3 regions of the Bradyrhizobium sp. USDA3010 genome follow, and region 1 is predicted to be linked to each of the others. Evidence: riboswitches for the same ligand, from Rfam matches in the RefSeq annotation. Region 1 holds a riboswitch; each other region holds the start of a gene.
What was found. Region 1 has a riboswitch for cobalamin ahead of AC066Y_RS01275 (TonB-dependent receptor). Riboswitches for the same ligand answer to the same signal wherever they lie in the genome.

Region 1 (7,822 bases):
GGTGTTCGACTGATGCGCGAGGACGCGACCGAACCGGAGAGCAAGCTGCTTCGTGCCTGGCAGCTTGCCGTGCTGCGCTTCGCGGTCACGCTCGACGACGACGATCGGATGCACGCGCTCGGTGTGGCCGGCGAGGTCGACCGGCTGGGCGGTGCGGCCGATGACGCCTTCCACTTTTTCCGCCGGACAACCGCGGAGCTGTGCGCGGCGATCTCCGGTCGGGGCGCGGATCAGGATGCCGTCATCCGGCGATTCCTGGCACAAATCGACGATGTCAGGCTCAAGCGCGCGGTCGAAGCGGCGATCGCCAGGGACCGCACGCCGCCGAAACTGGTGGCGAGCCGCATGAAGCCCGGCAACGATCTCTGGCGGGGGCTGCCGTCGCGGCGTGCAACAGGAACGTAGGGAGGGGCTCTCTGCAATCGCCGTCACGGCGCGGCGGATATTCCGCCAGAACATGTCGCCACGACCCCTTGCCGGGTTGCTGCGATGAGTGCGATGCGCTTCTCTGTGCTCGAAAAGAGATCGGTCGGTGTCGGACAATGCGGGGAGTGGCGATGGGTGGTTTGGTGATCAGCGGCGGCCGGGTGGTGGATCCGGCCAGCGGGATGGACGCGATCGGCGACGTCGCCGTCGTCGACGGCAAGATCGCCGCGGTCGGCACCGGCCTCGGCGGCGCCGAGCGGCAGATCGACGCCACCGGCCTTGTGGTGGCGCCCGGCTTCATCGACCTGCACGCGCATGGCCAGACCATACCGGCCGATCGCATGCAAGCGTTCGACGGGGTGACGACTTCGCTCGACCTCGAGGCCGGTGTGTTGCCGGTGGCATCCTGGTACAAGCGTCAGGCCGAGAAGGGACGGGTGCTGAACTACGGCGCCGCGGCCAACTGGGCGTTCGCGCGGATCGGCGCGATGACCGGCTCGAATGCGGAAAGCTCGCTGGAATCATTCGGCGCAGCGATGCGCGATCGCCGCTGGATCGAGAACGTGGCGACCGAGGGCGAGGTCGGCGGCATCCTCGCGCGCCTTGCCAACGGATTGAACGAGGGCGGCATCGGCATCGGCATTCTCAACGCCTATGCGCCGGGCGCCGGCGTGCAGGAACTGACCGCGGTGTGCCAGCTCGCCGCTGATCATGCGGTGCCGACCTTCACCCACGTCGCCTACATGTCACGCATCGATCCCGAGAGTGCGGCCGAGGCCTATATCCGCCTGATCGGCTATGCCGGTGCCACCGGCGCGCACATGCACATCTGCCATTTCAACTCGTCGAGCAAGACAGACATCGAGCGCTGTGTTGCGCTGATCGCGAAAGCGCAGGCGCAGGGCCTGCCGATCACGGTGGAGGCCTATCCCTACGGCACCGGCTCGACCGTGCTGGCGGCGACCTTCTTCAGCGATCCTAAATTCGAGGAGCGCAACGGCCTCGGCTATGATTCGGTGCAGCGCGTGACCGACGGTCACCGCTTCGGCAGCCGCGAGGAGCTGCTGGCGGCGCAGGCCGCGGAACCCTCGACGCTGGTGCTGTGGCATGTGCTCGATATCGAGAACAACCAGCACCATCGCGATCTGCTCGACATGGCGGTGCTGTATCCGGGTGGCGCGATCGCGTCCGACGCGATGCCATGGACGCTGTCGGATGGCCGTCCCTATACTGGCGACGCCTGGCCGCTGCCTGACGATGCCACCTCGCATCCGCGTTCGGCCGGCTGCTTCACCCGCTTCATCCGCGAATGGGTCCGCGAGCGCAGGAAGGTGTCGCTGCTCGAGGGCATCCGCAAATGTGCGCTGATCCCGGCGGAAATCCTGTCCGCGAGCACGCCGGCGATGCGCGCCAAGGGCAGGCTGCAGGCGGGCGCGGACGCTGACGTCGTGGTGTTCGACTTCGAGACGCTCAGCGATCGTGCGACCTTCTCCGCGATGAACCGCCCGGCGGAAGGCGTGCGGCATCTCGTGGTCAGCGGCCAGCCGCTGATCAATGATGGCGTCCTCGATGTCGCGGCGCGGCCGGGCCGGCCGGTGCGCCGGCCGGTCACTGGGGGCTGATGTGGCGGTCCCGATCCTGCTGGTCGCGGGTTTTCTCGGGGCGGGCAAGACCACGGTCGTCAACCATCTGCTGGCGCATGCGCAAGGCCGCCGCATCGCCGCCGTGGTCAATGATTTCGGCGCGATCAATATCGATGCGGAGCTGATCGCCGGCGCCAGCGATGGCGTGGTCAGCCTGAGCAATGGCTGCATCTGTTGCACGCTGGAGGGCGATCTGCTGCGCACGCTCGCAACCTTGCTGCGGCGGGATCCGCGTCCCGAATTCATCGTGATCGAGACCAGCGGGATCGCCGATCCCTCCGACATCGTCCGCAACCTGATGGATCCGGTGATCTGGAAGGAGGCGCCGCTGGAGACAGTGCTGTGCGTGGTTGACGCGACGCAGCCGGTGGTCGCGCTGGATGATGCGCTGCTGCGCTCGCAGTTGAGGGCGGCCGATGTGGTGGCGCTGAGCAAGGTCGATCTGGCTGATGCAGCCGCGTGCGCCGCGATCCGCGATGCGGTGCGGGCACTGCGTCCGGCGGCCGTGGTGGTCGATGCGCAGCATGGCGAGGTGCCGGCAGCGCTGCTGTTTCCCGCGGACCTCGATCGGTTGCCGGCGCCGCGCGAGACCGCGCCGCGCCGGCCGACATCCGACCGGTTCGAGACGCTGAGCTGGACCTCGGAGCGGCCGGTGCGGTTGCCGCGCTTGCAGCAGGCGATCGGCAAACTGGCGCCGAAGCTGGCGCGGGCGAAGGGATTGTTCGAGACGGTGGAGCAGCCCGGACGGCTGACGGTGTTTCAACTCGCCGGCGGACGCGCGACACTGGCTGCCGGCGGCGTGCCGGCGCCCGGCGTGCCACGAACGCGAATCGTGTTCATTGCGGAGATGGGCGCTCTGTCGCGGGCCGAGATCGATGAGGTGATGCAGGGATGTATCGAAGCCGAGTGATGCGAATTAGGTATTCCGTCATCCTGAGGAGCCGCGAAGCGGCGTCTCGAAGGATCGACGGCCACCAGCGTGGCCGTGCATCCTTCGAGGCTCGCCCAGCGGCGCAATTGCGCCGCAAGGCTCGCACCTCAGGATGACGGAATAGAGAATCCTCGCGTCGGCCCGCGCTGTCGCTGTGTCATCGCAGCAGCATCATCCCGCAAAGCATGTGTGCGACAATCGCATCGAATTGACAGCCCATCCCGCACCACCTATCGTTTCGGCCGACGGTTCCCTTCGGGGATCAAAAGGGAATGCGGTGCGAGGGTAACCCCAATGCCGCAGCTGTCCCCGCAACTGTAAACGGCGAGCCTTTCGTCAATTTGCCACTGGGCCACTCCGCCCGGGAAGGCGTCGACAGGCGATGACCCGTGAGCCAGGAGACCTGCCGTCAGTCGTGGTCACACGCGAGCACATCGGGCGGGGGCGTCCTGGTGGGATCGGAGCACTGCCTTTGGGGCAATGCGCCAGTCCGCGTTCGCGGTGACGTGCCACGTTACCGCGAGTCCTTTCATGTCTCCGTCCTCTCCCGCTGCGCGCAAATGGCGCCTCGGTCTCGTTTGCTCCCTGTCATCGCTGCTGCTGCCGGCTGAAGGTTCGGCACAAACATCTCCACCCACGACGCTCGATCCGATCGAGGTCGCACCCTCGACATCCACAAAGCCCAAGCCCGCGGCGCGAAGCCGCAACTCGGCGACGTCGTCGCGGCCGCGCGCCAGACCTGCAACGGCGGCGGCAACCGCTGGCGCGCCGCGCGCCGCGGCGTCAGGTGCATCGGGATCGGTATCGCCGACGCTCAACGCCACCACGCAGGGAGGTACCGGCAGTCGTCTCAACCTGACGCCGCTGCAGACGCCGGCCAGCGTCGAGATCATCACGGCGCAAACCATCGCCGAACGCGGCCAGCACAATGTGCTCGATGCCGTCACCCAGAACGCGGCCGGGTTCATCGCAACGCCGGCGCCCGGCAATGGCGGCCTGTCGTTCAGCACCCGCGGCTTTGCCGGCAGCAACTCGGTGATGACGCTATACGACGGCACGCGCTTCTATATCGGCTCTGGCACCCTGACGTTCCCCTACGACACCTGGTCGACGCAACGCGTTGAAGTGCTGCGCGGTCCGGCCTCGGTGCTGTACGGCGAGGGCGCGATCGGCGGCGTCATCAACGTCGTTCCGAAGAAGCCGCAGGGCACGCCTTATAACGAGGCCGAGGTCTCGCTCGACAGCAACATGACGCGGCGGCTCTCGGTCGACAGCACCGGTCCGATCAATCCCAATGTGTCCTACCGCATCAACGCCACCGGCAACATGTCGGACGGCTGGGTCGATCGCGACAAGACCTCGAATGCGGTGGTCTCCGCCGCCGTGCGCGTGCAGGCATCGGACAATCTCGCCTTCACACTGTCCGAGGATTACGGCGACCGCAGCCCGTCGCGCTATTTCGGTACGCCGCTGATCAACGGGTCGATCCAGGATGCATTGCGTTTCAAGAACTACAACGCATCAGACAGCGCGATCCGCTATCAGGACAGCTGGACCCAGTTCAAGACCGAGTGGGACGTCGCCGACGGCATCAAGATCAACAACACGCTGTATTATCTGACCAGCGAGCGGCACTGGCGCGACATCGAAAACTACACCTGGAACCCGAAGACCCAGCTGATCGACCGCTCCAGCTACATCGAGATCTTCCACGACCAGAAGCAGCTCGGCAACCGGATGGATGCGACCTTCAGCGGTCAAGTCCTCGGGCTCGCGAACCAGTTCGTCGCCGGGTTCGACGTCAACCGGATCGACTTCACCCACACCAACAATTCGCCCTATGGCGGCGCGTCGTCGGTCAATCCTTACGTGTTCGATCCCGGATCGTTCTTCGCGACGACCACGGCGACGACGCCGGGCTTCAACGCGATCGTCAATCAATACGCGCTGTTCGCCGAAGATCGCCTGTCGCTGACCGATCAATTGTCGCTCGTCACCGGCGTCCGGTACGATCGTCCCGAGGTCGATCGCACCGACTACAAGACGCCGGCGAACAGTTTTGAAACCACGCTGTCGGGCACCAGCTGGCGAACCGGGTTGGTGTACGAGCCGATCAAGAACCTCGCGTTCTACGGCCAGTATGCGGTCGGCGTCGATCCGGTCAGCAACCTGATCTCGCTGTCGACCTCGCAGAAAACCTTCCAGCTCGCGACCGGCAAGCAGACCGAAATCGGCGTCAAGCAGTCGTTCTGGGGCGGCCGCGGCGAGTGGACGCTGGCAGGGTACGAGATCGTCAAGACCGGCCTGACCATTCCCGATCCCAGCAATCCCACCGCCGGCCTGGCACTGCAGATCGGCCAGCAATCATCCCGCGGGGTCGAAGGAACGATCGGGCTCGCGCTGAACGATGGCTGGCGCGTCGACGCCAATCTTGCGCTGCTGCGTGCCAGATACGACAACAACAGCCAGGTGGTCGGCGGCAAGGTCGTCAGCTACAACGGCAATGTCCCGGTCAACGTGCCGCAGCAGGTCTCGAACGTCTGGCTGACCTGGGACTTCGCGCCGAACTGGTCGGTCTATGGCGGCGTGCAGATCGTCGGTGCGATGTACTCCGATCTCGCCAACACCCAGTTGCGGCCGGGTTACAACGTCGTCAATGGCGGCATCAGGTGGAAGCCGGATGACCGCACCACGGTCGCGTTCAGGGTCTACAATCTGTTCGACAAGGTCTACGCGGTGACCTCGAACGGGACGGGGCAGTGGCTGCTCGGCATGCCGCGCACCGCCGAATTGTCCGCCAACGTGAAGTTCTGACCATGCGCAACGCTCTGATCCGGCGAGCGCGGCGATGGCTCTATGTCGTCCATCGCTGGATCGGCATTGCGACGTGTCTGTTCTTCGCGATGTGGTTCATCTCCGGCCTCGTCATGATGTACGTGGCGTTTCCGCGCCTCACTGACGACGAGCGCCTCTCCGCGCTCCCTGGCATCGTTTGGAGCAAGGTGCAGGTCGCTCCTGATCGCGCGATGGCGATCGCGGGCGCGGAGCATTACCCGCGCGATCTCCGGCTCTCGATGCTGGACGATGTTCCGGTCTATCGCGTGACTGGATGGAAGGGAGGCGCGGTCACTATTTCGGCCATCGACGGCAGCACGATCGACCGGATCACGCCGGACCAGGCGCTTGCCATTGCCCGGCATCATCCGCGCGCCGTGCGGCCGGAACTGCTCGATACGGTGACGCGCGACCAATGGTCGGTCACCGCGCGCTTCGATCCGTTGCGGCCGCTCCATTTGATCGGCCTCGGCGACGCCGATGGCACCCAACTTTATGTCTCGTCGCGCAGCGGCGAGATCGCGCTCGACACCACGCGGCGAGAGCGCGTCTGGAATTGGCTCGGCTCGATCCCGCACTGGATCTATCCGACCGTGTTGCGCAAGGACGGCCCGTTGTGGCGGGACGTGGTGCTGTGGATCTCGGGCATCTGCCTCGTCGTCGCCGTCACCGGCTTCTGGATCGGCATTCTGCGCCTGCGGCTGACGCGCCGTTACGCTGATGGCGCCGTCTCGCCCTATCGCGGCTGGATGGCCTGGCATCACATCGCCGGCCTCGTCGGCGGCATCTTCGCCTTCACCTGGATGTTCAGCGGCTGGCTGTCGCTCAATCCCGGCGGTGCATTCTCCGGCCGTGGCCTCACGCGCGAGATCGCGGTCGGCTACAGCAGCCATGATGCACCCGATATCGTCGCTCGCTTGCAGTCACCGCCGCAGGCGTCGGCGGTGGAGGCGCGCTTCGTCTGGATCGGCGGACGCCGGCTGATGGTGCTCGACGCTAGCGGCGGCCGTCGTAGCCTCGCGGATCCCGTGACCGGCGCGCCCGTGACGCTTTCGCAGGATGAGATCATCGCGGCCGCCCGGCGCGCGATGCCGGGAGCTGCGATGATATCGGCGCGACAGCTCGATGAACCGGACGCCTACTGGTACACGCTGCACCAAGCGCGCGAGCTTCCCGTGCTGCGGATCGGCTTCGACGATCCCGCCCACACCTGGCTGCACATTTCTCCGGTCACCGCCGAGATCCTCGACCGCAGCGACGACAGCCGCCGGTCCTATCGCTGGCTGTTCAACGCGCTGCACAGCCTGGACTTCCCGCTGCTGCTGCGCATCTCGCCGGCGCGCGACATCGTGGTCTGGCTGCTGTCGGCGGTCGGCACCATCGTCTCGATCAGCGGTATCGTGATCGGCTGGCGCCGGCTGCGGCGGCGCAAGGTGCGGCCGGCGCGAGGTCTCCGCCCTTGTTAGCAGATTGTCACAATCTGTTTCTATGTTGCGCCTGCCGCGGGGTTTGACGAACAGCTCTATCGATCACCGATAGATCGTGCTGTTCGGCTGGGCTTGAGGATCACGGCGGCGCCTCATGCACTTTGTTCAATGGGTCGGAAGATCGGGCTGCGCTCGAAGCATGATCGGATGTGGCAGCGCTTTCTTGGCCTGGTCATAGGCACTCTCGTTGCCGGGAATATCCAGACGGTAACGATGGCCGCAAGCCTTGAATCAGTTCGGACGCCGGCAACGGTCGACTTCGATATTGGCAGCCAGCCTCTGGTCTCCGCGCTCGATGCTTACAGCGCGGCCACCGGTCTTCAAGTCGTTTACGACGCCACACTGGCCGGGGGACGCCGCGCGCAGGCCGTCAAGGGATCGATGACGCCCGACATGGCGTTGCAGCTCCTGCTCGAAGGAACCGGTCTGGTCGCGGTCTATGCCGCGGCCAACGCCTTCACGATTGTGCCTGCGGCCACCGCGCCGCAGACGGCGTCGAT
Region 2 (7,822 bases), 340 kb from region 1:
GAGATCGGCGGCCACCGCGTCGCGATCATCGGCCAGGCCTTTCCTTACGTGCCGATCGCGCACCCCAAGCGCTTCACGCCAGACTGGAAGTTCGGCATCCGCGACGAGGAGCTGCAAAAACTCGTCGACGGCCATCGCAACAACGACAAGGTCGAGGCGGTGATCCTGCTGTCGCATAACGGCATGGACGTCGACCTCAAGCTCGCCAGCCGCGTCACCGGCATCGACGTCATCCTTGGCGGCCACACCCATGACGCGATCCCGATCCCGATCACGGTGACCAACGCAGGCGGCGTCACGCTGGTGACCAATGCCGGCTCCAACGGCAAGTTCATCGGCGTGCTCGACCTCGATCTTACCAAGGGCAAGGTCGCCAATGTCCGCTACCGCCTGCTGCCGGTGTTCGCCGAGCTCTTGAAGCCCGATCCCGCGATGCAGACGCTGATCGACAAGATGCGCGATCCGCATGCCGACGAGTGGAGCGACAAGCTCGGCACCGCCGACCGCCTGCTCTATCGCCGCGGGAATTTCTCCGGCACCGTCGACCAGCTGATCTGCGATGCGCTGCTGAACGAGCTCAACGCCGAGATCGCGCTGTCGCCGGGCTTCCGTTGGGGCCTCACCACGCTCGCCGGCCAGCCGCTGACCATGGAAGACGTGCTGTCGGAAACCGCGATCACCTATCCCGAGACCTACGTCGCGACCATGACCGGCAGCCAGATCAAGGATGTGCTGGAAGACGTCTGCGACAACCTGTTCAACGTCGATCCCTATTATCAGCAAGGCGGCGACATGGTCCGTGTCGGCGGCCTCGCCTACACCTGCACGCCCGGCGAGACCGTCGGCAAGCGCATTTCCGAGCTGAAGCTCGGCAACGGCAAGCATCTCGAAGCCGGCAAGCACTACAAGGTCTCGGGCTGGGCTTCGGTCAACCAGCAGAACGGCGCGCCGATCTGGGATGTCGTGGCCAAGCATCTGCGCTCCGGCCGGCCGCCGAACCGCGACGAACCCGGCGTGACGCTGAAAGGCGTCGAGGACAACCCGGGCATTGCGAGGCACGGATGACGCGGCGCGCGCTCATCGCGGCGCTCGGCCTCGCGGCGATCGCGCTGGCAACGCCGCCGGCCCGCGCCCAGCTCGCGCCGCTGCAGGACAAGCCGTTCGCCGAGCACAAGGTCGTGCTGCAGCTCTCCGACAACGATCCGAAGAAGCAGGGCCTCGTCATCAGCGTCGCGAGCAATCTGATGAAGCACTACGACCCCGACAAGGTCGCGGTCGAGATCGTCGCCTTCGGCCCGGGCATCGAACTGCTCAAGCCCGATAATGCGAACCGCAAGCTGGTCGAGAGCCTGGTCGCGCAGGGTGCGCGGGTCGACATCTGCCTCAACACCCTCGACACGATCGAGCGCGACACCGGCAAGCGGCCGGACTACATCGCGACCGCCACCCCAGTACAGGTCGGCGTCGCACAGATCCTGCTTCTCACCGAGAACGGCTACACGCTGGTCCGTCCTTAACCCGCGGTCGCCTGAACGCGCATAACCCCTCCCGCGGAAGGAGCCGGGCCGTTCACCCTTCGAGACGCCGCGACGCGGCTCCTTGGGGTGACGGGGATGGGCTTAGTTGGGGGGATGGATTTGCTTTGAATCGACCCTATCTATGGAATAATATCCTCCATGTGACTTGACCCGGAGAACAGGTAAGCCGTCATGATCTTTCGCCAGCTGTTCGACAGCGTGTCCGGCACCTACAGCTATCTGCTCGCGAGCCGCGCCGGCGGCGAGGCGCTGATCCTCGATCCGGTGCTGGAGAAGGCCGACCGCTACTGCAAGCTGCTGCAGGAACTCGACCTCCGACTGGTCAAGGCGGTCGATACGCACCTGCATGCCGATCACATCACCGGCCTCGGCGAGCTGCGCGACCGCACCCAGTGCATCACCATCATGGGCGAGCAGAGCAAGGCCGACGTGGTGTCGATGCGCGTCTCCGACGGCGACAAGGTGACGATCGAAGGCCTCTGCCTCGAAGCGTTGTACACGCCCGGCCACACCGACGATTCCTATAGCTATCTGATGGGCGACCGCGTCTTCACCGGCGACACGCTCTTGATCCGCGGCACCGGCCGCACCGATTTTCAGAACGGCAGCGCGCGAGCGCAGTATGATTCGATCTTCAACCGCCTGCTGAAGCTGCCGGAAGAGACCCTGGTATTCCCCGCGCATGACTACAAGGGCGACACCGTCTCCACCATCGGCGAGGAGAAGCGCTACAATCCGCGGCTGCAGGTGAAATCGATCGACGACTATGTCGAGCTGATGAACAATCTTCATCTCCCGAATCCAAAGATGATGGACGTCGCGGTGCCCGCCAACATGCATGTCGGCCTGCACCAGGACGAGCTCGCCAAGGAAGGCCTGTCCATCAGCGCGCGCGACGCCATCGCGAGCCTCGGCCGGCCCGATATCCTGCTGGTCGATCTACGCGAGAGCGGCGAGCGGGCCAAGCACGGGACACTCGCGGGCGCGCTGCACGCGCCCTATCCCGGGATTTGCGCCACGTTGCAGCCCGGTGGCATGCTGCGCGAAGTCGCGGCCGCGACCGGCCGCCGCGTCGTGTTCTTCTGCGCCTTCGGCGAACGTTCCGCGATGGCGGTAGCTTCCGCGAAGAAAGCGGGATTGGCGAACACCGCCCATATCGAAGGCGGCATCGATGCGTGGAAGAAGGCCGGCGGGCCGGTGGTGACGGGGTAACCCGTTAGCCGCGCACAATTTCTAGCACCGTCACCCTGAGGTGCGAGCCTTGCGGCGCAATTGCGCCGCTGGGCGAGCCTCGAAGGGCGACGGCCCCGCTCCCTCCGGCGAACGCCCGGAAGCATCCGGGCCGTGCATCCTTCGAGACGCGCTACGCGCTCCTCAGGATGACGGATGACGAGTGATCACCGCGTCACCCGCTTGAGTTCCGCCGTCAACCGATCCAGCGCATCGGCCAGCATGACGCCGCCGCACACCGTCAGCCGCTCCGGCAGCACGATCCGCTTGTCGGCCGGATAGAAGCGTTCCAGCGCCGGATGCAGCAGGAAGGCGCGGCCCTCGTCCTCGGCGCGATCGCCGGCCTCCGACACCAGGATGAAATCCGGCCTCAGATTTACGATTGCCTCCAGCGAGGCAAATCCGCCCGCGTCGAGCCCGAGTTCGCCGGCCGCGTTGCTCAGGCCAGTTGCCGCAAGCAGCGAGCTGATCAGGCTGCTGCGACCTGAGACAAAGCCGCGCCGCTCCACCGGCAGCACCCGATAGTGATGACCATCAGCCACCGCCCGCGCCCGCGCGATCGCCGCATCGAACCGCGCGATCTCGGCCCGCGCGCGATCCGGATGCTGTACCACGTCGCCCATCGCGCGGATCTGGTCCCTCACCTCGTCCAGCGTGCGCGGCACCGTGAATTCGACGAGGTGCAATCCGTTGGCGTTCAGGAGATCGCGCGTCGCGCGCTTGTCGAACAGGCTGACCACGACGATGTCGGGCTTGAGCAGCAGCACGTCCTCGGCCTCACCGGACAGAAGCGGATAGTTTCGCGCCAGCTCGGCGGCCCAGGATTGCCAGCCATCGCGCGAAAAGCGGCTGAGGCCAAGGATCTGATCCGGGTCGGCCAGCGACAGCACCAGCTGGTCGCTGCAGACGTTCATCGAGACGATGCGCGGTCCGCCGGCGGACGCGGCTGCATACGACATCAGCCATGCCGCTGCGGCCACCGCTGCGAGACGCCGCATCCCCATCACACGTCCGCCCATGGCACGATGACGGCCTCGCGCTGAAATTCGGCGCGGTAGGCGCTGACCCGGAACACGCTGGCCAGCACGCTCTCGGACAGCGCTTCAGCGGGCGCACCTTGCGCCGCCAGCCGCCCGTCCGACAGCACCAGCATGTGATCGGCAAAGCGCGCGGCGAGCCCGAGATCGTGGGTCACCACGATGACCAGTACGCCGGTGTCGGCGACGTTGCGCAGCTTCTGCATCACGTCGATCTGGTGGCGCGGATCGAGCGAGGCGGTCGGCTCGTCGGCGAGGATCACCGGCGCCTCCACCGCCAGCACCCGGGCCAGTGCGACGCGGCTGCGCTCGCCGCCGGACAGCTCGGTGACGCGGCGGTCGCTGAATTCAGTGACTTCGACCGCCTGCATCGCGCGCAGCACCGCCTCCATATCCTTTTGCGACAACCGCGCCGGATCGGTCGCGCCATGCGGATAGCGGCCGAGCGCGACGATATCGCGCGCCGGCAGCGGCCAATGCACCATGTGCCCCTGCGGCAAATAGGCGAAGCGCTTCGCCCGCTCGCGCAGCGCAAGCGCGGCCAGCGCGTCGCCGCCGATCCTGATCTCGCCGTCGGATGGAATCAGCCCGGCCAGCGCGCGCAGCAGCGTGGTCTTGCCGGCGCCGTTCGGGCCGACCAGCGCGACCAGATGGCCCGCTTCCAGCGACAGCGAGACATCGTGCAGCACCTTGCGGCTGCCGAGCGAGGCATTGAGCGCGGTGGCGGAGAGCAGCGTCATGCCACGCCTCCGCCGAGCGCGCGGCGTTCGCGCATGATCAGATAGAGGAAGAACGGCACGCCGATGATCGAGGTCAGCACGCCGACCTTGATGTCCGACGTCGAGGGGATGATGCGCACCGCGATATCGGCGGCGAGCAGCAGTGCCGAACCGGCGAGCGCGCTCGGCACCAGCAGCCGCGCCGGATCGTGACCGATCAGGGGGCGCATCAGATGCGGCGCGACGAGACCGATGAAGCCGATCGTGCCGGTGACCGCGACCGCGCCGCCGACGCCGAGCGCAACACCCGCGATCACGAGCAACCTTAGCCGCCCGACATCGACGCCGAGACTCTGCGCGGCCTCCTCGCCGAGCGTCAGCGCACGGAACGCGTTCGCCTGGCTGAGCAGGATGGCCGCGCCCGCGATGATGAAGGGCAGCGCCAGCGCCACGTGCTGGAAGCTGCGGTCCTCGAGCGAGCCGAGCAGCCAGAATGCGATCTCCAGCACCACGAACGGATTGCTGGAGAGATTCATCACCAGCGCCGTCGCCGCCCCCGCAAAGCTCGAGATCGCGAGTCCCGCGAGGATCAGGATCAAAAGCCCGGCATTGCGGCCGGCAATCGCCAGCAGCGCGAACACCGAACCGAACGCGGCGATGATCGCCACCACCGGCAGCGCGTAGGAGCGCACATCGGCGAGGCCCAGCGCGATCACCAGCACCGCGCCGAATGCCGCCGATTGCGGTGCGCCGAACAACGACGGCGAGGCCAGCGGATTGCGCAGCAGTCCCTGCAGCGCTGCGCCCGATAGCCCGAGAATACCGCCGATCGCGAACGCCAGAACGGTGCGCGGCAGCCGGATCTCGCGCACGATCACCTGCGCCACGTCGCTGCCGCCGCCGAACACCGCCTCGATCACCGCAAGCGGCGACAGCCGCACCGGCCCGATGCCGAGCGAGAGCACCAGCAGCAGGACCACGAGCGCGAGCAGCGCCGCGGTAGCGCCCCACCGGCGCCGCGCCGCGACCTCGGCCGCCAAGGCAAAATCCTGCACGTTCATTGGATCCATGCTCTTACAGCGATCGCCGTGGCAGACAAGCGACACCCGACAGAAACCGTGGCCACCTGGCGGCCGCCCGACCTTCGCCGGATTGACTTTGCCCAGCCGAACCCTAGATGAACATGACGGTTCTTTCATGAGATGAAAAGGGAATGCGGTGCGGGGAAACTTCCCCAACGCCGCGGCTGCCCCCGCAACTGTATGCGGTGAATCCTTCGTCACAGGCCACTGGGAATCTCGGTCCTGGGAAGGCGACGAAGGGTAACGACCCGCGAGCCAGGAGACCTGCCGTCAGCCGTGGTCACACGCGAAGATGCCGGTCGGGGAGTACAGGCATGAGCTTCACTTGAGGCTGCAAGCAGCTGAGCCTGCGAGCACGATGGTGAGACTGGTTCGCGGTGACGTGCCACTGACGTTACCGAGGTCTCTCTTAGATGTTCTCCAACTCTTCTTCCCGGCGGCGCCGCGCGCTTCTGCTCGCGTCGACGATGATCGCGCCGACAATCGTTCTCTCGACCGCACGGGCGCAGCAGGCGCCCTCTCCCAATCAGCTGCCGGCCATCGAAATCACCAAGCCTGGCGACCAGAATTTTACGCGCGCCAGGCCAGCCGCTGACGAAGCGCCGGCGCCACGCCGCCCGGCGCCGGGCACCACGCAAGGCAACAATGTGGGCAGCGGAGCAGGATCGAACACGACAGGGACCGGACCGGCCACCGGAACGGGCGGCCCAGGCGGCGGCGGCCGCCAGTTCGCCGGCATTGTCGGCTCTTCCTCGACCGTGATCACCGCCGACGACATCGCGCATTCGCCGGTGCAGTCGCTGCCCGAGATTCTCGCGCAGGTGCCGGGCGTGCAGCTGCAATCGCTTTATGGCGGCCCGAACGGCGCCAAGACCGCGGTCGACCTGCGCGGCTTCGGCGCATTCGCCTCCGACAACACCCTGTTCCTGCTCAACGGCCGCCGCCTCAACGACGTCGACAAGGCCGGCTTCGATCTCACCACGATCCCGCTCGATTCGATCGAACGCATCGAGATCACGCGCGGCAACAGCGGCGCGGTGCTCTACGGCGACAACGCGGTGGGCGGCGTGGTCAACATCATCACCAAGACCGGCGCCGGCGGTCCGCCGGCCACGATCAGGGCCGAAGGCGGTTTCGGCTCGTTCAACACCCGCATGGCCGCGGTGTCCGCGGCGCTTAATTCCGGCCCGTGGTCGACCTCGTTCTACGGCAACGGCATCAAGTCCGACGGCTACCGCGTCAACAATGCGCTCGACCAGCGCAACGCCGTCGGCAACGTCAACTACACGACATCGGATCTCACCGCCTTCCTCACCGTCACCGGCAGCGACCAGAAGCTCGGCCTGCCCGGCGGACGGCTGGTCGATCCGTCGATCGGCGTCAACGAGCTGCTCACCGATCGCCGCGGCGCGGCGACGCCGTTCGACTATGCCAACCAGCAAACCGCCAGCGTTACCGCCGGCTTCACCAAGACGCTGATGAACGGCGTCGACCTCATCGTCGACGGCGGCTGGCGGCAGCGCGAGACGCAAAGCGGCTTCTTCGGCACCGTGCCGACCATCAGCTTCGCCTCGACCTATAACGATGCGGCGCTACAAACCTGGTCGCTCACGCCGCGGCTCAGCGTCAAGAACGTCGTGCTGAGGATGCCGTCCACGATCCTGACCGGCATTGACTATTACGATTCGACGTTCCGTGAGGCACGCGGCGCCTATCAAGGCGTCGATCCCTACCACATCTACAATATCGAGCAGCAGACCCTGGCCGGGTACTGGCAGCACACGATCGGCCTGCTGCCGACCACCGATTTCTCCTACGGTGCGCGCGTCCAGAATACCAGCGTGTCGGCACGCGACCGCTACGACCCGAACGCGCCATTCGCCTTCGACACGCAGGCGGCGCCGCTCGACAGCAACGAGACGCAGTACGCGCTGCATGTCGGCGCCGAGCATCGCTTCACCGACACCTTCTCGGTATTCGGCCGCGCCGCGCGCGCATTCCGCACGCCCGACGTCGACGAGCGCGTCGCTTCGGGTCCGTCATTCGACCCGCTGACCTTCGCCCCGATCCCGCAGAGCTTCCAGCTCAAGACCCAGACGTCGCAGGACGTCGAGGGCGGCTTCCGCGTCAGGACCAACCTGTTTCAGGTCCAGAGCAGCGTCTATCTGATGGATCTCGAGAACGAGATCCATTTCAATCCGGTGCTGTTCTACAAC
Region 3 (7,822 bases), on a different contig from region 1:
GGCATCGATGCCCTGCTGCCTGAGCCACAGATAGAACGCGACATAGGCATGGCGCGGCGTGCGCGAGAGATTGTGATAGTCGGCATCGCGCTGGCCGACCTCACCGCGTTCCGGCTGAACCGCGATGATCGACCTGCCGCTCGGGATCGCCGCGAAATGAAATGCGCCGTCGCGGCAATCGGGATCATCCTCCGGCGCGCCCCATGCGCGCGAAAGATCGTCCTGGAGCAGCTCGGGAAGGCTGGACATCGCCGCGCGATATTCGGCCACGTCCCATGTCAGCTTCCGGTGCAGCAGCACGCCACCCAGCGACTTCATCGGCTCAAGATCAAAGCCCGCAGCAGCGAGATCGGCCAACAACGCCTCCACCGAAGCAAGTGCATCGAGGCCGACGGCATGCGCGATCTGATGCGGACGGCCCGGATAGTTCGAAAGCACGAGCGCAAGCTGTTTGTCCCCCGCCGGCTTGCCGGCAAGCCGATGCCAGGCTGCCACGCGCGCGGCGACCGCTGCGACGCGCTCGGCATCCGGCCGATGCGCAAGATGCGCGAATTGCAGATCGGGATCGCGCTCACCGGGCGATTTGAAGCTCACAACGCCCGTGAACAGGCGGCCGTCGACCTCCGGCAACACCACATGCATCGCGAGATCGCCGGGCGACAGGCCGCGCAGCGACAAGGCCCAATCCTCACGCTGCGCCGTCGACAAAGCGACCTGGAACACCGGGCACGATGCGGCATCGAACGGCGTCGTGCCGTCGTCACCCGCCGCAGAGAACGCGGTCACATTGACGATGGCGGCCGGCGAGCATTGCGCGAACTGAGCGCGCAGCCAATCGGCCACGCCCGCCGCCTTCAACGAGGTGACGAACACGCCGTGGGCATCGAATCCCTTTTTGCGCAAAGCCTCGATCAGCGCATCGACCGGCGCCGTGTCGCCGGCCGCCAGATAGGAGCGATAGAAGGTCACGAGCACCAGCGGCCGGCCATCCGGTGCCGGCAGCGCCGCGACGGCACCGCGCTGGGAATCGTAGACGCCGATCTCGGGAAGATCGATCTCACCGACAACCGGCCCGGCATAAAGGCCGGACGCCAGCGCCAGTTGTGCAATCACGGCCTGCGCGGCAACGGGGCCGCCCTTGTCGCACAGCACCTTCAGGCGGCGCAGCGTCGAGACCGGCAGGGTCGAGAATTCATCCAGCCGCAAATCGTCGCGGCCATCCGCCGGCAGCACCACCAGGGCGATGCCGCGTTCCTTCGCCAGCCGATGCACCACGGCCAGGCCATATGACCAATAGGGCTCGCCGCCGATCAGCCGCACCAGGATGCCGCGCGCATGCGACAGTGTCCGCTCGATATAGGTATCGACCGACAGCGGGTGGCGCAGCTCCGCGAGATTGGCGAGCCGCAGCGACGGCAGCGCGGCGCGGCCCCGCCGCCAGCCGGCCGCGAACGCGGCGAGATCGCTGTCGGAAAACGACAACACCACGAGATCGGCCGGATCCTGGCCGAGGTCCCTTGGCGTCGCGGTCTCCTCAAGGCCGCGGCTCTCGCGGAAGACGACGTGCATCAGACACCTAGTCGCGCCCGGATCGCGGCTTCATCGATATCGCCGTGTTCGCCGATCACAACGAGCTTCGACTGCCGCGGCCGCGCGCCCCAGGGCATGTCAAACTGATGCCTGACCCGCTCGCCGACCGATTGCACCAGCAACCGCATCGGCTTGCCTTCGACCGCGATATAGCCCTTGGCGCGCAGTACGTTTTGCTCGCGCGCCAGCCCCTTGATCGACGCGATCAGCGCACCGACATCCGCGATCTCCGGAAGATCGATCACCACGGAATTGAAGTCGTTGTGCTCGTGTTCGTCCTCGCCGTCATGGTGAGACGGCCGCGACGCGAGGTCGTCCTCTGCCGCCGCTTCAAGACCGAGGATCACGCGGGCGTCGATCGCGCCGTCGACGATGGGCAACATCGGCACCTCGCGCGGCATCTCGGCCGCGATCAGCGCCTTGGCCGCTTTGATCCCCTCGGCACCGGCGAGATCGGCCTTGGTCAGCAGCACGATATCGGCACAGGCGATCTGATCCTCGAACACTTCGGACAACGGCGTTTCGTGGTCGAGATTCTCATCTGCCGCGCGCTGCGCATCCACGGCGGCCGGGTCCGGCGCAAAGCGACCGGCAGCAACGGCCTCCGCATCGGCCAGCGCGATCACGCCATCGACCGTGATCCGCGAACGGATCTCCGGCCAGTCGAATGCCTTCAGCAGCGGCTTCGGCAGCGCGAGGCCGGACGTCTCGATCACGATATGATCGGGCCTCACAGGGCGCGCGAGCAATTGCTCCATCGCCGGGATGAAATCGTCGGCGACGGTGCAGCAGATGCAGCCGTTGGCGAGCTCGACAATATTCTCGGTCGGGCAATTGGAGTCCGCACACGACTTCAGGATGTCGCCGTCGACGCCTTCACTGCCGAATTCGTTCACCAGCACCGCGAGCTTCTTGCCGTTGGCATTCCGGATCAGATGCTGGATCAGCGTCGTCTTGCCGGACCCGAGAAAGCCGGTCACGACGGTGACCGGAACCTTGGCGAGCGTCATCATTCTGCGGCCTCCGGCACGACGGCGATGGGGGGAATTCGGGCAAGCGATTGCTTGCGGAAGATTTCGGGACGGCTGCGCCACGGCACGATGCCGTCAGGCGCCGTGGCATAGGCAGAGGCGCCGGCGATCACATCCCTGGCATTATCCGCGGACAGGCGGCCGTAGACATAGGACCACCGGCCCGGCGCGCTGAGCGCGACCGAGCAGCCCTGGCTGCAAGCCGAGAGGCATTCGACCGGAACCAGATTGACGTCATCGGGCACGCCCGCCTCAACGAGCGCGGCATGCAGGCGCGCACCGGGCGCGAGCTCGCCTTCGGCGAGCGTCTGGCCGGCGCGGCAGGTGATACAGACATAAAGTGTAACGCTCATCGCCCTTCCTGAATTGACTGCGGGAAGCGATGAGGCACACGAACCTGACGTGAACAGGTTCGTTCCCCGTCGCGGAACACCCCGTCCGCCGGTCTCAAACACACTGCGTCGGCAGGTCTCCCGGCTTGCGGAGTAGGATTTCTCCCGTGATGCCCACCTTCCCGACTCCATTAGGGAATCAGTGGCTTGGGCATCTCTCCGGTCACGGTCGCGGGGGCGGCTGCGCTTCGGGCAAACCTTGCGGTCCGAGCCCTATCGCATTCCCTCTTCGCCTGTCGTAGGACAGGAACCAACGCGGGGTCACCATTCGTCCTGGCCTCGCACTTGTCAAGCCGAAGGAACGTGATGATTTCTGATGGACACGACGCTGAAGATGGCGCCGTCGGCGCCGACCCTTCATTGGATGCGCGGCATGCGGCCAAAATGGCGAAAAAGAAGGTCGCCCGCGACAAGATCATGGCGACCAAGAGCGGTGAAAAGGGCCTGATCATCGTTCATACCGGCGCCGGCAAAGGAAAATCCTCCTCCGCCTTCGGCATGATCGTGCGCTGCGTGGCGCACGGCTTTCCCTGCGCCGTGGTGCAATTCATCAAGGGCGCCTGGGATACGGGCGAGCGCCGCCTGCTCACCGGACATTTCGGCGATCTCTGTCAATTCCACGCGATGGGCGAAGGTTTTACCTGGGAGACGCAGGATCGCGGCCGCGACGTCGCGGCAGCGCAAGCCGGCTGGGAAAAGGCCAAGCAGCTGATCGCGGATCCGAGCCTGCGGATGGTCGTGCTCGACGAGATCAATATCGCGCTTCGGTATGACTATCTGGCGATCGCCGACGTCGTCGACTTCCTGACGACTTCGAAGCCGCCGATGACCCACGTCGTGCTCACCGGGCGCAACGCCAAGGACGAATTGATCGAGATCGCCGACCTCGTCACCGAGATGACGCTGGTCAAGCACCCCTTCCGCTCCGGCATCAAGGCCCAGCCGGGCGTCGAGTTCTGACTGTTGTTGCCATGGCGCGCGCGTTGATGATCCAGGGAGCCGGTTCGGACGTGGGCAAGTCGCTCATCGTCGCCGGCCTTGCGCGTGCCGCCCGACGACGCGGCCTGCGCGTGCTGCCCTTCAAGCCGCAGAACATGTCCAACAACGCTGCCGTGACCATCGACGGCGGCGAGATCGGACGCGCGCAAGCGCTGCAGGCGCTTGCTGCCGGCGTCGAGCCGCACACCGACATGAACCCGGTGCTGCTGAAGCCGGAGACCGACGTCGGCGCGCAGGTCATCCTGCACGGCAAGCGGATCGCGACCGCCCGCGCGCGCGAATATGCCGCCATGAAACCATCGCTGATGGGCGCGGTGCTGGAGAGCTTTGGGCGATTGAAAGAGCGCGCCGACCTGGTGCTGGTCGAAGGCGCCGGCAGCCCCGCCGAGGTCAATCTGCGCAAGTCCGATATCGCCAATATGGGCTTTGCGCGCAGGGCCGACGTGCCCGTGGTATTGGTCGGCGATATCGACCGCGGCGGCGTGATCGCGCAGCTCGTCGGCATCCAGGCGGTGATCGCCCCCGATGATGCCGCGATGATCCAGGGCTTTGTCATCAACAAATTCCGTGGCGATCCGACGTTGTTCGACGACGGCTACCGGCTGATCGAAGCCCGCACCGCCTGGCGCGGCTTCGGCGTGCTGCCCTGGTTCGTTCGCGCTGGCGAGCTTCCGGCCGAAGACGCGCTCGGGCTCGGCGACGCGCGCAAGCCCGGCCAGTGCAAGATCGCGTTTCTCGCGCTGTCGCGGATCGCCAATTTCGACGACCTCGACCCGCTGAAGCTCGAACCCGGCGTCGATCTGGTGATGGTGCGGCCGGGTGAAGCCATTCCGGGCGACGCGAAGCTCGTCATCCTGCCCGGCTCGAAATCGACCCGCGGCGATCTCGCCTTCCTGCGCGCGCAAGGCTGGGACATCGACCTGCTGGCGCATCATCGCCGCGGCGGCCACATCCTCGGCCTGTGCGGCGGATACCAGATGCTTGGGCAGAGCGTCGCCGATCCCGACGGGATCGAGGGACTCGCCGGCGAAACGCCTGGCCTCGGGCTGCTCGATGTCACGACTGTTATGACCGAACAGAAGACGCTGACCCGCGTCAGCGCGATGCATGCTGCGACCCATCAACCGATCAGTGCCTACGAGATCCACATCGGGCGCACCGACGGGCCGGATCGCGCGCGGCCCTTTTCAATGCTTGACGGCTCGCCGGAAGGTGCCATGTCGCGTGACGGGCGCGTGCACGGCAGCTATCTGCACGGCCTGTTCACCTCGGACGGATTTCGCAAGGCGTTCCTTGCGCAGCTCGATATCCCTGCGGCGGATCAGCCGTACGGCGCCAGGGTCGAGAGCGCGCTCGACGCGCTTGCCGAGCACATCGAGACCCATCTTGATGTGGAAGGCCTGCTGGCGTTGGCGCGCTAAACCGACAACGCGGCGGCAAGACGGGACCATTCGGCCTCGCTGCCCGGCAGGCCGAGGCGCAGCCATCCCGGCTTTTGCTGGAAGACGCGCGACCAGATCTGGCCGCGGGCAAGCTTGTCCTGCGCGGCCAGCGCGTCGCCGGTCTCGTAGAGACGAAACAGCGGCGTGCCGCCGAGCAGCGTCCAGCCCCGCGATTGCGCCTCCGCATCGAGCCTGGCGCAATCGTCCGTGAGCCGTGCGGTCGTCGCCCTCGCCCAGTCGCGATCGAGCAGCGCGCGCCGTCCAATCGCAATTGCGGCACCCGAAACCGGCCATGGGCCCGCCATCGCCGCAAGCGCAGCGATATCCGGCTCGCTGCCAACAGCGAAGCCGAGCCGCAAGCCCGCAAGTCCGTAAAACTTGCCGAATGAGCGCAGGATCAGGAGCCCGGATTGTCCGGCCTCTCCTGCAACTGACAGGTCGGGTACCGCGTCCGCAAAACTCTCGTCAATCACGAGCCGGCCAACGCGCGGCAGCAGCGCGAGCAGTTCGTGCCGATCATGGCACCTGCCATCCGGATTGTTCGGATTGACGACGATGCCAATGTCCGCTCCCGCAAGCGCTGCGAGATCGGACACCTCGGTCACGTCCCAACCGGCGGCCGACAACACCGCGGCATACTCATTGTAGGTCGGCGCAAGAATGCGCACCCGCCCGCGCGGCGCCAGATGCGGCAGCAACTGAATCGCGGCCTGCGCACCGCCCATCGCCACGATCGGCGCGTCGGTGCGGTAGGCCTGCCGCGCGGCGTTGTGCAGCGCCTCGATATCGGAGCGCGACGGCAGCGCGTTCCATTGCCGCAGCTCGACATCGACGCCAGGATAAGGCACCCGATTGATCCCCGTCGACAGGTCAATCCAATCTTCCGCGGCGCCGCCGAAGCGCTGCTGGGCGACATCGAGATTTCCGCCGTGCTCGCGCATGCGCCGCTCCTTCACGCCAGCGCCAGGGCGACGAACGCTGCGGCCAACAGCATCATGGCGTAACGATAGAGCTTCAGCCCGGCGAGGACATCAGCGGCAGCCGGATCGCGCGCCCCCTCGTTCAGCCAGGGCTCGCTCGCGATGCTGCCGTGATAGATGCGGGGCCCGCTGAGCCGCACGCCGAGCGCGCCGGCCATCGCAGCTTCCGGCCAGCCGGCATTCGGCGAGCGATGGCGCCGCGCGTCGCGCAGCATGCACGACCACGCCTGCGAGAAGCGCGGCGCAAGCAGTACGAACAAAAGCCCGGTCAGCCGCGCCGGAATGAGATTGGCGAGATCGTCGATCCGGGCGGCCGCCCAGCCAAACGCCTCGTGCCGCTCGGTGCGATGGCCGATCATCGAGTCCAGCGTGTTGATTGCCTTGTAGCCAAGGATTCCCGGCAGGCCGAACAGCGCACCCCAGAACACCGGCGCCACGATGCCGTCGGATGCATTCTCGGCAAGGCTCTCGATGGTCGCGCGCGCGATACCGGCGTCGTCGAGCGTTGCCGGATCGCGTCCGACGATCTGTGCGACCGCCGCACGCGCGGCCGCGATCTCGCCGGACGCAAGCGGATGTGCCACCGCGGCGACATGATCATGCAGCGAGCGCAGCGCCACCAGCGGCCACGCCAGCACACCGACCAGGACGACGCGGACCCATCCGGATGCGAGCATGGACTGAACCGCCCAACCCAGCGCGGTCGCCAGCGCGATCACCAGGATGGCCGCCGTGACACCGGCGACGCGCCGAAACGCCGGCGGATCGGAGGCCCGGTTCCAGGCGGTATCGACGAGTTGGATCAGCCGGCCGAGCCAGGTCACGGGATGGCCGATGCGGGCAAACAGCCAATCCGGCCAGCCGATCAAGGCGTCCACAGCCATCGCCACCGCCATCGCTCCCGCAAAACCCACGCACCTCTCCTCACAGCGATCCCCCTGATGCGCAAGACGTCGGCCGAGTGCAAGCCCTCCGGGGCGGATTTCGGCTTTGTCTTTTACCGCGATTGGTGGTTAGAGCGTTTTCGAGGCGAAGCGGAGACCGGTTCGCGGCAGGAGACCCTATGGCCGTCATTCTGATCACCGGCGGAGCCCGGTCCGGAAAAAGCCGGCGCGCCGAACTTCGCGCGCGCGGCTTTCCAGGTCAGCCGGTCTATGTTGCGACCGCCGAGGCGCTCGACGCGGAAATGGATGAGCGCATTGCCAAGCATCGCGCACGCCGCGGCAGCGACTGGATCGAACGCGAGGTGCCGCTCGACCTCGTCGAGGCGCTGGCCGAGACCGATGGCGGCGGCGCAAGGCTGGTCGATTGCCTGACGCTGTGGCTGTCCAACCTGCTGCATGCCGAGCGTGACTGGTCGCAGGCAGTGACGCGGCTGGCGGACGCGC

Region 2: another riboswitch for cobalamin. It lies ahead of AC066Y_RS02930 (TonB-dependent receptor); the one in region 1 lies ahead of AC066Y_RS01275 (TonB-dependent receptor).
Region 3: another riboswitch for cobalamin. It lies ahead of AC066Y_RS30420 (DUF1636 family protein); the one in region 1 lies ahead of AC066Y_RS01275 (TonB-dependent receptor).

Annotation. Positions count from the first base shown of each region.
Region 1 is NZ_JBWJZD010000001.1:309,317-317,138, reverse strand. Features, by position in the region: gene AC066Y_RS01290 (hypothetical protein) at 1-405, shown strand, start outside; gene AC066Y_RS01285 (amidohydrolase family protein) at 558-2,048, shown strand; gene AC066Y_RS01280 (CobW family GTP-binding protein) at 2,050-2,979, shown strand; cobalamin riboswitch at 3,230-3,425, shown strand; gene AC066Y_RS01275 (TonB-dependent receptor) at 3,532-5,814, shown strand; gene AC066Y_RS01270 (PepSY domain-containing protein) at 5,817-7,301, shown strand; gene AC066Y_RS01265 (STN domain-containing protein) at 7,536-7,822, shown strand, end outside.
Region 2 is NZ_JBWJZD010000001.1:646,442-654,263, forward strand. Features, by position in the region: gene soxB (thiosulfohydrolase SoxB) at 1-1,065, shown strand, start outside; gene AC066Y_RS02905 (DsrE family protein) at 1,062-1,517, shown strand; gene AC066Y_RS02910 (MBL fold metallo-hydrolase) at 1,710-2,750, shown strand; gene AC066Y_RS02915 (ABC transporter substrate-binding protein) at 2,936-3,766, opposite strand; gene AC066Y_RS02920 (ABC transporter ATP-binding protein) at 3,772-4,545, opposite strand; gene AC066Y_RS02925 (FecCD family ABC transporter permease) at 4,542-5,585, opposite strand; cobalamin riboswitch at 5,695-5,892, shown strand; gene AC066Y_RS02930 (TonB-dependent receptor) at 6,074-7,822, shown strand, end outside.
Region 3 is NZ_JBWJZD010000025.1:118,867-126,688, forward strand. Features, by position in the region: gene cobN (cobaltochelatase subunit CobN) at 1-1,569, opposite strand, end outside; gene cobW (cobalamin biosynthesis protein CobW) at 1,569-2,603, opposite strand; gene AC066Y_RS30420 (DUF1636 family protein) at 2,600-2,974, opposite strand; cobalamin riboswitch at 3,068-3,283, opposite strand; gene cobO (cob(I)yrinic acid a,c-diamide adenosyltransferase) at 3,320-3,973, shown strand; gene AC066Y_RS30430 (cobyric acid synthase) at 3,985-5,433, shown strand; gene cobD (threonine-phosphate decarboxylase CobD) at 5,430-6,395, opposite strand; gene cbiB (adenosylcobinamide-phosphate synthase CbiB) at 6,407-7,348, opposite strand; gene cobU (bifunctional adenosylcobinamide kinase/adenosylcobinamide-phosphate guanylyltransferase) at 7,498-7,822, shown strand, end outside.